2 regions of the Mesorhizobium sp. M0340 genome follow, and region 2 is predicted to be linked to the other one. Evidence: riboswitches for the same ligand, from Rfam matches in the RefSeq annotation. Region 2 holds a riboswitch; the other holds the start of a gene.
What was found. A riboswitch is a leader RNA that binds a small molecule or an ion and turns the genes downstream of it on or off. The one in region 2 is predicted to bind thiamine pyrophosphate.
Positions count from the first base shown of each region.

Region 1: it holds a riboswitch for thiamine pyrophosphate, as region 2 does, so the genes downstream of both, thiB (thiamine ABC transporter substrate binding subunit) here and thiC (phosphomethylpyrimidine synthase ThiC) in region 2, are expected to answer to the same signal.

Region 1 is NZ_JAMYRR010000024.1:40,677-47,574, reverse strand. It holds gene NKI79_RS26675 (M48 family metalloprotease) at 1-746, opposite strand, end outside; gene thiQ (thiamine ABC transporter ATP-binding protein) at 1,001-1,792, opposite strand; gene thiP (thiamine/thiamine pyrophosphate ABC transporter permease) at 1,789-3,408, opposite strand; gene thiB (thiamine ABC transporter substrate binding subunit) at 3,649-4,662, opposite strand; TPP riboswitch at 4,706-4,820, opposite strand; gene NKI79_RS26655 (thiamine diphosphokinase) at 4,961-5,605, shown strand; gene NKI79_RS26650 (ABC-F family ATP-binding cassette domain-containing protein) at 5,607-6,898, shown strand, end outside.
Region 2 is NZ_JAMYRR010000021.1:4,739-11,636, forward strand. It holds gene NKI79_RS25000 (two-component system VirA-like sensor kinase) at 1-721, shown strand, start outside; partial or broken gene NKI79_RS25005 (ATP-grasp domain-containing protein) at 839-1,781, shown strand; TPP riboswitch at 2,005-2,121, shown strand; gene thiC (phosphomethylpyrimidine synthase ThiC) at 2,225-4,060, shown strand; gene thiO (glycine oxidase ThiO) at 4,057-5,058, shown strand; gene thiS (sulfur carrier protein ThiS) at 5,027-5,224, shown strand; gene NKI79_RS25025 (thiazole synthase) at 5,228-6,001, shown strand; gene NKI79_RS25030 (thiamine phosphate synthase) at 5,998-6,603, shown strand; gene NKI79_RS25035 (hydroxymethylpyrimidine/phosphomethylpyrimidine kinase) at 6,594-6,898, shown strand, end outside.

The DNA.
Region 1 (6,898 bases), on a different contig from region 2:
GTGTTGGGGTGCGTCGCCAGGAAGTCGAGGCTGGCGTCGGTGGCGCCGCTGATCGAGCGGAAATCGGTATAGGCCGACATCGACTGCAGGAAGCGGCCGGCGGCGTAGGGGTCGAAACCGGCTTCGCCGATCGACTTGATGCCGATGGCATCGGCCTCCAGCTCCTGATTGCGCGAGAACTGGGCCAGCCTCAGCTTGCCGCGGATCAGCGCCGCCTTGGCCGTCGGGTTGTCGCCGAGCACGTCCGAAACGACCTTGGTCGCCAACCCCTCTTCGGCTTCCAGCTGCTGGCGCTGCAGACCATGATTGGCCGTAACGTGGCCCATCTCATGCGCAATGACGGCGGCAAGCTCGGCTGAATCGTTGGCCAACGCCAGCAGGCCGCGGGTGATGTAGAGATAGCCGCCCGGCAGCGCGAAGGCATTGACGTTGGGCGAGTTGAGGATGGTGATGCGGTAGGTCTGGGTCGGGTTGGCCGACACCACGGTCAGTCTGCCGACGACCTTGGCCACCATGCGCTCGAGCTTGGGGTCGGAATACTCGCCGCCATAGGTGGCGAGGATGCGCGGGTGCTGCGCCTTCGCCAGTTCGGCGAGCCTGCTGTTAGCGGCGACATTGTCGACCGTAATCGGCTTGTCGGAGGGCTGGAAGCCCGATTCCTGCACGTCGGGAGGCGTGAACATCTGGCAGCTTGCCAGCGCCACGGCAAGGCCGGCCAGCGCCAGAAAGCGCGCCAGCGGTTTCAGCCTCCGATTGTCGATGCCGGTCGGCAGGTCGGCTTCCTTTCAAGTCCTGTGACGTGACCGCGAAAATCTGGCGCGATTTCCGGAAAGCATCACGCGCAAAATCAAGTTCTACGGCGTCCTTCGTGCGTCCGACAGATACGAGGCAGCAAGGGCAAATCACGGTCCAGGCCGGACCAGCTCCTGGCGGACCTAGCCACACTACCTCGACCATGGCAAGCAAGCGCCGCTTCGCCTTCCTCCGGTTTGACCGTAAATTATGTCCGCTTCCGGGCAACATCTCGTGATCCAGCCGCAAACGGACCCGAGCCGATATAGCGTCGGAATGCGTCCGGTCCAGCCCCAACGAAAAAATCGGCGGCGGTGCCCGTCGCGGCAACCGTGCCACCATCCAGGAAAACCATGTTTTGGCCGATGCGGCGCGCATCGTCCGGCTGGTGCGTGACGAACAGCACCGTCATGCGCTGCTCCGAATGGACGTCGGCCACCAGGTCGAGCATGTCATCGCGCAGTGCCGGTCCGAGCGAAGCGAACGGCTCGTCGAGCAACAGCACCGGCCGGTCGCGCACTAAAACCCGGGCGAGCGCGACGCGCTGCCGCTCGCCGCCGGAGAGTTCGCGCGGCAGTCGGCTTTCCTTGCCGGCAAGGCCGACGCGCTTCAGCGCTGCGGTGACTGCGGCGCGGTCAGCCTCGCTCAGCCTGAGCGAAGGCGAGCGGCCGAGCCCGACATTCTGCTCGAGGGACAGATGGGCAAACAGGTTGTTTTCCTGGAACACCATCGATACCGGCCGCGCTGATGGCGGCGCAGTGCTGACGTCGGCGCCGCCGATGAGCACGCGGCCTGACCGTGGCGCCTCGAAACCGGCCACCAGATTGAGCAGTGTCGACTTTCCCGAACCGCTCGGCCCCATGATGGCGGTGATTTCCGATGCCGGGAAATCGACATCGAACATAAGCGGCGTTTCACCATAGCTGAACGAGACATTATCGAGCCGCACGGCCGCGCCTTTTTCCACCGAAATGGAGCGTTCCGGGCTGATCGGCATCATGATTTCTCCCTCCTTCCCATCCAGTCCGCGGTCAGCACCAGCGCCAGGCAGACAAGGCCGAGCAGCAGCGCCAGCCCGGCCGCATCCTCGGTGCGGTAACTGCCCATGCGGGCCAGCAGCAGGTAGGGCAAGGTTTGCACGGAATCGCTGCCGAACAGCGCAATGACGCCAAGATCGCCGAGCGACAGCGCCATGGCGAAAGCGAAGCCGGTGGCGAGCGGCCGCCGCAGCGACGGCCAGTCGATCAGCCGCAACCGGTTCCAGCCCGAGATGCCAAGCTGTGCGCAAAGCCGTTCGTGGCGTTCGCTCGCCGCGTCATAGGCAGGGCGGATGGCGCGGATGGCGAACGGCATCGCCATCACCGCATTGACCGCAACGACCATGACAGGGGCGATCGCAAAGACATCGCTGACAGTGCGCAGGAGGAGGAACCAGCCGGCGCCGATGACGATGGGCGGCACCACCAGGACGAACCCCGCACCGGTGTCGGCCAGATGTTCGAGCACCGTCCGTCGGCCTGTCCGCCGGGTGAGCGCCAGCGCCCGGCGCGCCATGACCAGCGACAGCGACAGCGCCAGGGAGAGCAGCGCCGATAAGACGGACAGCACGGCACTGGTCGCCGTCGCTTGCCGCACCGCGCTCTCGCCGGCCAGGCGGCCGAGATCGGCGCCAAGCCCGGCCGCCAGCGTGGCCGCCATCGGCCCGGCGACAAATAGCAGTGCCAGCCCGATCACCAGCGCGTTCAGGACGGTCTCGGCCGCACCGGCTGAAAAATACCGGCGCGGCGCCACCGGCAGATTGGCGTCGCCGGTCATATTGGCGCCAAGCCGCGTCAAGGCCAGCACGACCACGAAGGTTAGGGCAATCTGCAGCAGGGTCAGCGTCACAGCCCGCGCCGGGTCGAAGTCGAAACGCAGCGCCTGGTAGATGGCAACCTCCAGCGTCGTCGCGCTGGGTCCGCCGCCGAGCGTAAGCACGATGGTGAAGGAGGTGATGCACAGCATGAAAACGAGCCCGGCAACGCCCGGCAAGGCCGCACGCAGCGGCGGCCATTCGATCAGCCGGAAGGCCGGCGCAGCACCCATGCCAAGCTGGCTCGCCAGCCGCCATTGGTCGGCCGGCACGGTCTGCAACGCCTCCAGGAACAGCCGCGTCGCCAGCGGCAGGTTGAAGAAGACATGGGCGACGAGTATGCCCGACAGGCCATAGATGCCGGGCCAGCTCTGGCCGCCTAGCGCGCCCAGCGTGCCGGCAAAATAGCCGGCGCGGCCATAGAGCGCCAAGACACCGAGTGCAGCAACAATGGCCGGCAGCGCCAGTGGCACGGCGAAAAGCTGCAGGATAAAGCCTCGCCCGAAAAACTGTGGATGCCGCGACAGGGCACGCGCGGCGAACAGCGCTGGCGCGACGGAGAGCAGGGTCGACAGCAGAGCCTGCCAGAGCGTGAAACGGACGATACGCAAGAGATACGAATCGAAGGCGGAGGCGACGCCGGACGGGTCGCGTGTGGCTTCGATGATCAGCCCTGCAAATGCTCCGCCGAGCAGAAGTGCTATTGCCGCAAGCGCGAGGATGCCGGCGGTGATGCGGGAGTCAGATGATGGTGCGCGTTGCACGCTAGACCACCAGATTCGAGATTCTTAGTGAGGATTGCGTTCCTTCGCGCCCCCCTCTGTCCTGCCGGACATCTCCCCCACAAGGGGTGAGATTGGCAGTTTCAGCGCTCCGCTCATTCCAGCAACATCGGCGACTGGCGAAAGCCGCCGTGCCGTCCGATCTCCCCCCTTGTGGGGGAGATGTCCGGCAGGACAGAGGGGGGCGCCGTAGAGCGATCATCTTCGATCAATCGGCCAAAGCTACTTGCTCATCACCGCAAGCCACTCATCGACCCAGGCCTTGCGGTGGGCCGCGACTTCCTCCGGGCTGAACAGCAAGGTCTTGGTCGGTTTGACCAGCTTGTCGAACGCCGGATTGAGCGGCTTGTCGGTCTTGCCGGCCGGGAACATCCAGTTGGTTTCGGGAATGACATCCTGGAATTTCGGTCCGGTCATGAAGGCGATGAACTTTTCCGCCAGGGGGTTCTTCGCGCCCTTAGTGGTGATCCCCGCAACTTCGATCTGCAGGTATTCGCCTTCCTCGAAGGACGCCGCCTGGTAGCGCTCGGTGTTTTCGGCGACCATGTGGTAGGCCGGCGACGTGGTATACGACAGCACCATCGGCGCCTCGCCCTTGGTGAACAGGCCGTAGGCCTCGCTCCAGCCTGGCGTCACCGTCAGCACCTTTGCTTTGAGCTTGGCCCAGGCTTCGGGCGCCTTGTCGCCATAGACCGACTTGACCCACAACAGCAGGCCAAGACCCGGCGTCGAGGTGCGCGGGTCCTGGATGACGATCTTCTCTCCGGCATCGCCCTCGACCAGTTCCCTGAGGCTCTTCGGCGGGTTCTTCAGTTTTTCGGTATTGTAGACGACGGCGAAATAGCCATAGTCGAACGGCACGAAAATATCGTCGCGCCAGCCGCCCGGCACGCTGACATCCGATATGGCGCCATGCGGCGAAAACAGGCCGGTTGCCTTGGCGTCCGCCGTCAAATTGGTATCGAGGCCAAGCACGATATCGGCCTTGGTGGCGGCCCCTTCCAGCTTCACACGGTTGAGCAGCGCCACGCCGTCAGCGACCGAGACGAATTCGATGACGCAACTGCACTCGGCCTCGAAGGCCTTCTTCACCGCCGGTCCCGGACCCCAATCGGCGGTGAAGCTTTCATAGGTATAGACGGTCAGTCTATCCTGTGCCGATGCCTGCCCTGGCAGGGCGAGCGCGGATGCCGCAAGCAGGACAATCGGGACAAGAGAGTGGAAAAAACTGCGCATCGGCGCCTCCTTCGTTCGCGTTGAAAGGAATTGAGGCGTCGGGCTGTCCGAAACGTCTAATCCCTCCGCCGGTACAAACCGGATCAGGTTCAGCGGGTTGGCAGTCTTGCCTCTCAGCCGGTCCGCGAAGATCGCGTCCGGCACCCCGTTAGAGCGTTTCGACACATAGGCCCGGCCGAAGTGCTGCGCAAGCGGAAGTTTGCCAGGCATCCAAAGCCCAGCCTTCCGTTTCGTCTGCCGTTTCATCTTCCGTTTCATTCTTCCGTTTCTGGGGCAGGGCTGGTAAGGGCCACGAGATATGAGCAAATTCACCATCCTGCTTGGCGGCGATCTCATCCGCACGCCGCTGCTCGACCGCCAGGTCGAAGGCTCGCGCGTCATCGCTGCCGATGCCGGCATCGGCCATGCCCGTATGCTGGGCCTGAGGCCGGAACTCTGGGTCGGCGATTTCGATTCCGTGCCTGCCGAGTTGCCGGAGGATCTGGCCGCCGTACCACGGCAGGTGTTTCCCGCCGAAAAGGACAAGACCGACGGTGAACTCGCTATCGCTGCCGCGCTCGAACGCGGTGCGACCAGCCTTGTGCTCGCAGGCGCTTTCGGCGGCAAACGCACCGACCACATCTTCCTGCATATGGCGCTGAGCGTCCGGCTGGCGGAAGGCGGGACGGAAGTGCTTTTGACCAGCGGCGCACAGGAAGGCATTCCCTTGCTGCCCGGAAAGGCTGGCTTCGACTATGCCGACGGCACGCTGTTTTCGGTGCTCGGCTTCTCCGATCTCGCCGGCCTGAGCGTCACCGGTGCCAAATGGCCGCTCGACCACGTCGAGGTTGCGTTCGGCTCGTCGCTGACCATTTCCAACGAGGTCAGGGGCCGGTTGGAAATCGCGCTGGCCAGCGGCCGCGCGCTGCTGCTCGCGCATCCTTTTCCCTTACCTGAAAGCTGACATGGCACCGCCGCTTCTCAATCTCGACGGGATAAAGCTGACCTTTGGCGGCACGCCGCTGCTCGACGGTGCCGCCCTGACGGCCTCAGTTGGCGACAAGATCGCCCTGGTCGGCCGCAACGGTTCGGGCAAGTCGACGCTGCTCAAGATCGCCGCCGGGCTGATCGAGCCGCAGGACGGCGAAGTCTTCCGCCAGCCTTCGGCAACCGTGCGCTACTTGCCGCAAATGCCCGACATGGACGGTTTTGCGACCGTCCGCGCCTATGTCGAGGCGGGGCTCGGGCCCGCCGACGATCCCTATCGCGCCACCTATCTGATGGAGCATCTCGGCCTGACCGGCGAAGAACGGCCGAACGACCTCTCCGGCGGCGAGGCGAGGCGTGCGGCACTCGCCCGCGTCATGGCGCCGGAGCCCGACATTCTCCTCCTCGATGAGCCGACAAACCATCTTGACCTGTCGGTCATCGAATGGCTGGAGGAGGAGCTTGCCCGTACCTCCTCGGCACTGGTCGTCATCTCGCATGACCGCCGTTTTCTCGAGCGCGTGTCACGCGCCACAATCTGGCTCGACCGCGGTCAGACCCGCCGTCTCGACAAGGGCTTTGGCTATTTCGAGGAATGGCGCGACACGGTGCTGGAGGAGGAAGAGCGCGAGCAGCACAAGCTCGGTCGCCAGATCGTGCGCGAGGAGCACTGGCTGCGCTATGGTGTGACAGCGCGGCGCAAACGCAACATGCGCCGGCTCGGTGAGTTGCAGACCATGCGCCAGCGCTTTCGCGGTCATCGCGGCGCCGAGGGTGCGGCGACGATGACAGCCAGCGACGCCGCCGAATCCGGCAAGCTGGTGATTGAAGCCAAGAACATCGAGAAGAGCTTTGGCGATCTGACCGTGGTCAAGGGATTCTCGACCCGCATCCAGCGCGGCGATCGCGTTGGCCTGGTCGGGCCGAACGGCGCTGGCAAGACGACACTGTTGAAGATGCTGACCGGCGAATTGAAGCCAGACGCAGGCACGGTGCGGCTCGGCACCAATCTGGAGATCGCCACGCTCGACCAGAAGCGCGAGGCCGTCGATCCACAGGAGACACTGGCGCAGTATCTCACCGACGGTCGCGGCGAGAACCTGGTCATCAATGGCGAACAGCGCCACGTCGTCTCTTACATGAAAGACTTCCTGTTCAAGCCGGAACAGGCGCGCACGCCGGTGCGCGAGCTTTCGGGCGGCGAGCGGGCACGGCTGATTCTCGCCCGCGTTTTGGCGCGGCCGGCAAACCTGCTTGTGCTCGACGAGCC
Region 2 (6,898 bases):
TCTCTTGAATGAGGGCCGTGTCGAGATTAGCGTTTCTCGCGCTCACGTCTGTCAAACGAAGCCCGTGGCTAAGGGCACCTTGAAACCGGGAGATTACGTTCTCCTCTCCATCAGCGACGATGGCCAAGGAATCGCAAGTTCGGTGCTTCCGCATATCTTTGAGCCCTTTTTTACCACGCGCTCTCGCGTCGGCGGGACCGGACTGGGTCTTGCTGCAGTGGACCGCCATGTGAGCGCGCTCGCAGGATGCCTTGACGTCACCTCGGCTGTTGGCCGAGGTACACGCTTCGATCTCTACTTACCGGCCTGCGCTGAGGAGCAGGTCAGAGCTGATAGCGCTTCCGGTCCATACGATGGATCACTTGGCAATGGAGAAATCATTGCAGTCGTGGAGCCCGATCCAGCAGCGTTGGAGATCTACAACGATAAGATCGCCGCGCTTGGTTATAAGCCTGTCGGCTTCGCGACCTTCGAAAGTCTTTGCGACTGGATCGAGAGCGGGAAGGCAGCCGACCTCCTAATTTTCGATAAAGCGACTTTCCTCGGGCCAGGACAGCCCGAAGCCGTACGTACCACCCTGATGACGGTGCCCATCATCGTCGTTGGTGGAAGCGACCCCATGCCGATCACATCTGGTAATCAGACCTTCGTCCTTTGGCTAGCCAAACCGGTCTCGTCCAGGACGATGGAGCATGCAATTCGTAGGATGATAATGGCATGATGCCGCCGACGCGCTCAGGATACCGAGCTACCGAGGCAGTCGGAGGCGGAGCCGGCTGGGATCCAGCAAATACAAGAGCGTCGGACGATCTCTGCGCACCCGGCTCATGGCGAGTTCCTCGCGCAGGCCGGCGTTCCAATACCGGCTTATCGGTTGGCAACGAATGCGGCGGAGGTAGAAAGCTCGGCTGCAGAGATCGGCCTGCCCGTGATTCTTAAGCCGGCATTAGGCAGCGGCAGCATGGGTGTCCGATTGTGCCGCAGCCTCGAAGACGTAGCCGAACATACGACCTATCTATTGGGCGGAAAGCACATATGGCGGTCTACACCGAAAATACTCGTCGAAGAATTCGCACAGGGCCCGTTCTATAGCATTAATGTTATGGGGAATGAGGTCGTTGCGATTTGCGCCAATGACTTTGGTCCCCTCCCCCATTTCGTCATACGTGAGGTGACGTATCCGGCCCTGCTAACCGATCAGGAGCGTGAGCGCATCGCCGATGTTTCGTTGAGCTGTTTGCGGGCTCTCGGCCTTGGCTGGGGGCCAACTAACATTGAACTCCGGTGCACGAAACGCGGTCCAGTTGTCATTGAAGTCAATCCGCGTCTTAGTGGCGCGCCCGACCCTCAACTGGTCCAGTTAGCTTACGGTGTCGACCTCGTCACCGAGCACATCAAGCTTGTCAATTGGCGAGGAATGGGATCTGCGCAAAAAGCATTCGCATACTGCGGCCGCGCGATTCCTGCTTCCTGATCAAGATGGCACCCTGGACTGGATTGGTGGCGACACTCAGGCAGCTGCTATATCAGGTGTGGCCGAGGTCAAATTGAATGTTGAACCCAAGACACCGATCGTCAGGAAGGGGGATTTCCGAGACTGGATTGGACATGTCATTGCCACTTCGCCCAGCCGTGCTGAAACCGAGGGCGCCCTTCAGCGAGCGGTCGACTTGATCGATTGGTCGATCACCCCTTTTCCGGCGACAATAGGAGGTGATCGAGAGCACGATGTTTGTGGGGCGTTCGGGCGGCCCACCAGTTCTGTTCCGATCAGGCATTGACGGCTTAAGATCCTTGAAACGCAGCAGTTCCGTCTACGTCAATGTCACATCAAGTTTGATGAGGCAAATGCAGCTTTGGCCACACCTGCCCTATCTCCCGCGGAACTTCTCCGCGACCCGTGGCGAGGCCGTCGGCCCAATTTGGGCCCAATTTGATTGCCGCCCACCGCCGCCGCAGGACGAACATGCGCTTGACAAGACAACCCCGGCCCGTTCAACTTGAGGCATTCACCAGGGGAGTCCCGGCAAGGGGCTGAGATACTGCTGGCTTTCGCGGCGCAGTGACCCGTTGAACCTGATCCAGTTCATACTGGCGTAGGGACGGTGCAAGCGCTTTGCGGGAGTTCACGCCCGAGGTCCTGTTTCGGCAGGTAGACAGAAGCGTCTTTTCATCCTTCCGGCACAGAACTGGGTCTCCAATGCATGAGCAAAGGAGCCTCACGATGAATGCCCTCACCCCAGCCGTCTCAACGGGACCGCTGCCCGCCTCACGGAAAATCCACAAGCCCGGTGCCATCCACCCGCAGATCAGGGTGCCGATGCGCGAAATCTCTGTCCATCCGACAGCCGGCGAGCCGCCCGTCACCGTCTACGATCCGTCGGGCCCCTATACCGATCCGGCTGTCGAAACCAGCATCGAAAAAGGCCTGGCCCGGCTTCGCCACGAATGGATCTTGGCGCGCGGCGATGTCGAGGACTGTGACGGCCGCCATGTCCGGCCGGAGGACAACGGATTCGCGACGGGCGAACGCCTGACGCCGGAATTTCCCATCCGCCACCGACCGCTCAGGGCCAAAGCAGGCAAGGCGGTGACGCAGCTTGCCTATGCGCGCGCCGGCATCATCACACCTGAAATGGAGTTCGTTGCCATTCGCGAGAACCTTGGTCGCGAGATCCTGCACGGCAAGCTTGAGCGCGACGGCGAGGCTTTCGGCGCGACGCTGCCCGATTTCGTCACACCCGAATTCGTGCGTGACGAGGTGGCGCGCGGACGGGCGATTATTCCCGCCAACATCAACCATCCCGAGAGCGAGCCAATGATCATCGGCCGCAATTTCCTGGTCAAGATCAATGCCAATATCGGTAACTCCGCCGTCACATCGTCGATGGCTGAAGAGGTCGAAAAGATGGTGTGGGCGATCCGCTGGGGCGCCGATACGGTGATGGACCTGTCGACCGGCCGCAACATCCACAACATCCGCGACTGGATCGTGCGCAACGCGCCGGTGCCGATCGGCACGGTGCCGCTCTACCAAGCGCTCGAAAAGGTCGGTGGTATTGCCGAGGATCTGACCTGGGAGGTCTACCGCGACACGCTGATCGAACAGGCCGAGCAAGGCGTTGACTATTTCACCATCCACGCTGGCGTGCGGCTGCATTACATCCCGCTGACCGTCGACCGGGTCACGGGTATCGTCTCGCGTGGCGGCTCAATCATGGCCAAATGGTGCCTGCACCATCACCGGGAAAGCTTCCTCTACGAGCACTTTGCGGAGATCTGCGACATCGCCAGAGCCTACGACGTATCCTTCTCGCTCGGCGACGGCCTTCGTCCCGGTTCAATCGCCGATGCGAACGACGCGGCGCAATTCGCCGAACTGGAAACACTTGGAGAACTCACCAAGATTGCCTGGGCAAAGGACTGCCAGGTGATGATCGAAGGCCCGGGCCATGTCCCCATGCACAAGATCAAGCAGAACATGGACAAGCAGCTCGCAGTGTGCGGTGAGGCGCCGTTCTACACTTTGGGGCCGCTGACGACCGACATCGCGCCGGGCTATGACCACATCACCTCAGGGATAGGTGCCGCCATGATAGGCTGGTTCGGCACCGCAATGCTTTGCTATGTCACGCCGAAAGAGCATCTCGGCCTTCCCGACCGCAACGACGTCAAGATCGGCGTGATCACCTACAAGATAGCCGCCCATGCAGCCGATCTGGCGAAGGGCCATCCGGCAGCGAAAGTCAGGGATGATGCGCTTTCCCGCGCGCGCTTCGAGTTCCGCTGGGAGGACCAGTTCAATCTGTCGCTCGACCCGGAAACCGCGCGGTCCTTCCACGACCAGACCTTGCCCAAGGAGGCGCACAAGGTGGCGCATTTCTGCTCGATGTGCGGACCGAAATTCTGCTCCATGCGAATCTCTCACGACATCCGCGCCGAGGCACCGAAAGAGGGCATGGCGGCGATGGCGGCGAAATACCGCGAGGGCGGCGATCTCTACCTGCCGGCGGACGAGACCGGCGCACCGCTCATACCTCAGCCACGTGAGCCATCATGAAGGTCTTGGTCAAAGGGGCGGGCGTTGCCGGCCTCACCGCCGCCTTCGAGTTCGCCGCACGCGGCGCGGCGGTTACCGTTGCCGAGACAAGGCCTGCCCTTGGGGGCAATGCGTCGTGGTTCGCCGGTGGCATGTTGGCGCCGTGGTGCGAGCGTGAAAGCGCCGAGCAGCCGGTGCTGGATCTCGGACGCGACGCCGCCGACTGGTGGGATGCCGCAACGCCAGGCTTGGTAGCACGACGGGGAACGCTGGTCTTGGCCGCGCCGCGCGATGCGGGCGAGCTCGACCGGTTCGCCAGCCGCACGACGGGCTATCGGCGTGTCGAGGAAGATGAAATTGCCTTGCTGGAGCCCGACTTAGCCGGCCGCTTCCGCCGCGGATTGCTGTTCGCCGATGAGGCTCATCTTGATCCGCGCCAGGCGATGGCAGCACTTCATGACAAGCTCGCGGCCACGGGTGTTGAATTCCACTTCGGCGCCGACGCCCAGCATGTTTTTGGTTTCGATCGTCAGATCGACTGTACGGGAATGGCGGCGCAAAATGACTGGCTGCGCGGCGTTCGCGGCGAAATGCTGTTCCTGCGCACCCCTGATATCTCACTGTCGCGCCCCGTCAGGCTGCTGCATCCGCGCTTTCCGCTCTACATGGTGCCGCGCACCGACCACCGTTTCATGATTGGTGCGACGATGATTGAAAGCCAGTCCGCCGGACCGGTTACGGCGCGCTGCATGATGGAGCTTCTGGGTACCGCCTATGCCCTCCATCCGGCCTTTGGCGAGGCCGAGATCGTTGAAACCGGTGTCGGCGTCCGCCCAGCCTTTCCCGACAATTTGCCGCGCGTCGAAACGAAGGGTGAAATCATCGCGATAAACGGGCTCTATCGTCACGGTTTTCTCCTGGCTCCCGCCATGGCGCGCCGGGCTGCCAAGCTGGTTTTCAGTCAAGACAGAACGAAGGAGCTTGCTCATGAAACTGATGGTCAACGGCGAAGCGCATGAGGTTGCCGCCACCACGCTGGCCGAGCTGCTTGCCGCGCTTGACTATGAGGGCGATTGGCTCGCCACCGCCGTCAACAACGACCTCGTGCACAAAGCCAACCGGGCGGAATTCCAGTTGAACGACGGCGACCGGATCGAAATCCTCTCGCCCATGCAGGGTGGCTAGGCCATGATCGAGCTTTATGGAGCCGAGCTTCCGTCGCGCCTGCTTCTTGGCACGGCTCAATATCCTTCGCCGGCCATCCTTGCCTATGCAGTCAGGGCATCGGGCACGGCGGTGGTGACCGTCTCGTTGCGCCGTGAAATGGCAGGCGGCAGGGCTGGCGAAAAATTCTGGTCGTTGATCCGCTCGCTCGGCGTCAGAATCCTGCCCAACACTGCTGGCTGCCACTCCGTCAAGGAAGCGGTCACGACCGCACAAATGGCGCGCGAAGTCTTCGGCACGCCCTGGATCAAGCTCGAAGTGATCGGCAATCACGACACGCTGCAGCCGGACGTGTTCGGTCTGCTCGAAGCCGCCCGCATCCTGTGCGAGGACGGTTTTGCGGTGTTCCCGTATACAACCGACGACCTTGTCGTCGCCGAGCGGCTGCTTGCGGCGGGCTGCAAGGTCTTGATGCCCTGGTGCGCACCGATCGGTTCCGCCCTCGGGCCGGTCAACATCATGGCGCTGCGCTCGATGCGCGGACATTTCCCTGATGTCCCGCTGATCGTGGATGCTGGTCTCGGACGGCCATCGCACGCGGCAACCGTCATGGAGCTCGGCTTTGACGCCGTACTCCTGAACACCGCAGTTGCCAAGGCGGCCGATCCGGTCGGCATGGCGCGTGCGTTCGGCAAGGCGGTCGAGGCCGGTCGTGAAGCTTTCAGCTCGGGAATGCTCGAACCGCGCGAGGTCGCCGTGCCCTCGACGCCGACGATCGGCAGGGCGGTTTTCTCATGAAGCTCGATCCCTTCTACCTGATCGTCGACAGCGCCGCCTGGATCGAACGGCTGGTGCCACTTGGCGTCAAGCTGGTTCAGTTGCGCATCAAGACCTTGGATGAGGCCGGGTTGCGCGCGGAGATCCGCAAGGCGAAGGGTTTATGCGCCCAGCACTGCTGCCAACTGATCGTCAACGACTATTGGCGGCTCGCCATTGAGGAAGGCTGCGACTTTGTCCATCTCGGCCAAGAGGATTTGGCCGCGGCCGACCTGCTGGCGATTAAGTACGCCGGATTGAAGCTCGGGCTCAGCACGCACGATCATCTCGAACTGGAAACGGCCATCGCTGCCGAGCCCGACTATATCGCGCTCGGCCCCATCTATCCCACCGTCCTGAAGCAGATGAAATGGGCGCCGCAAGGGCTCGAGCGGATCAGCGAGTGGAAGCATCGGGTGGCGCCGATCCCATTGGTCTCCATCGGCGGCCTCAACCCCGACCGGCTCGACGGTGTCTTCGAGGCTGGTGCGGACAGCGCCGCGGTGGTCACCGACATCACCTTGAATGCCGATCCCGAAGCGCGCACGCGAGAATGGATCGAAAAGACAAAGCCATGGCGCTGAGGCGAGAACCGCATGTGCTCGTGGTCGGCGGATCAGACTCCAGCGGTGGGGCTGGAATTGCACGCGATATCGAGACGATCTCTTCCATTGGCGTGCGCACCTGCCTTGCTGTCACCGCGCTAACGGTGCAGACGCACCATGCGGTCATGGAAATCCACTCTATGCAACCCGGTCTGGTGGCCGGTCAGATGCGTGCGGGGTTGCAGGCCAACAAAGTGGCGGCCATCAAGATCGGGATGCTCGCCACGGTGGAGATCGTCATTGCGGTTGCCGGAGTGCTGCGCGAAAATCCGCA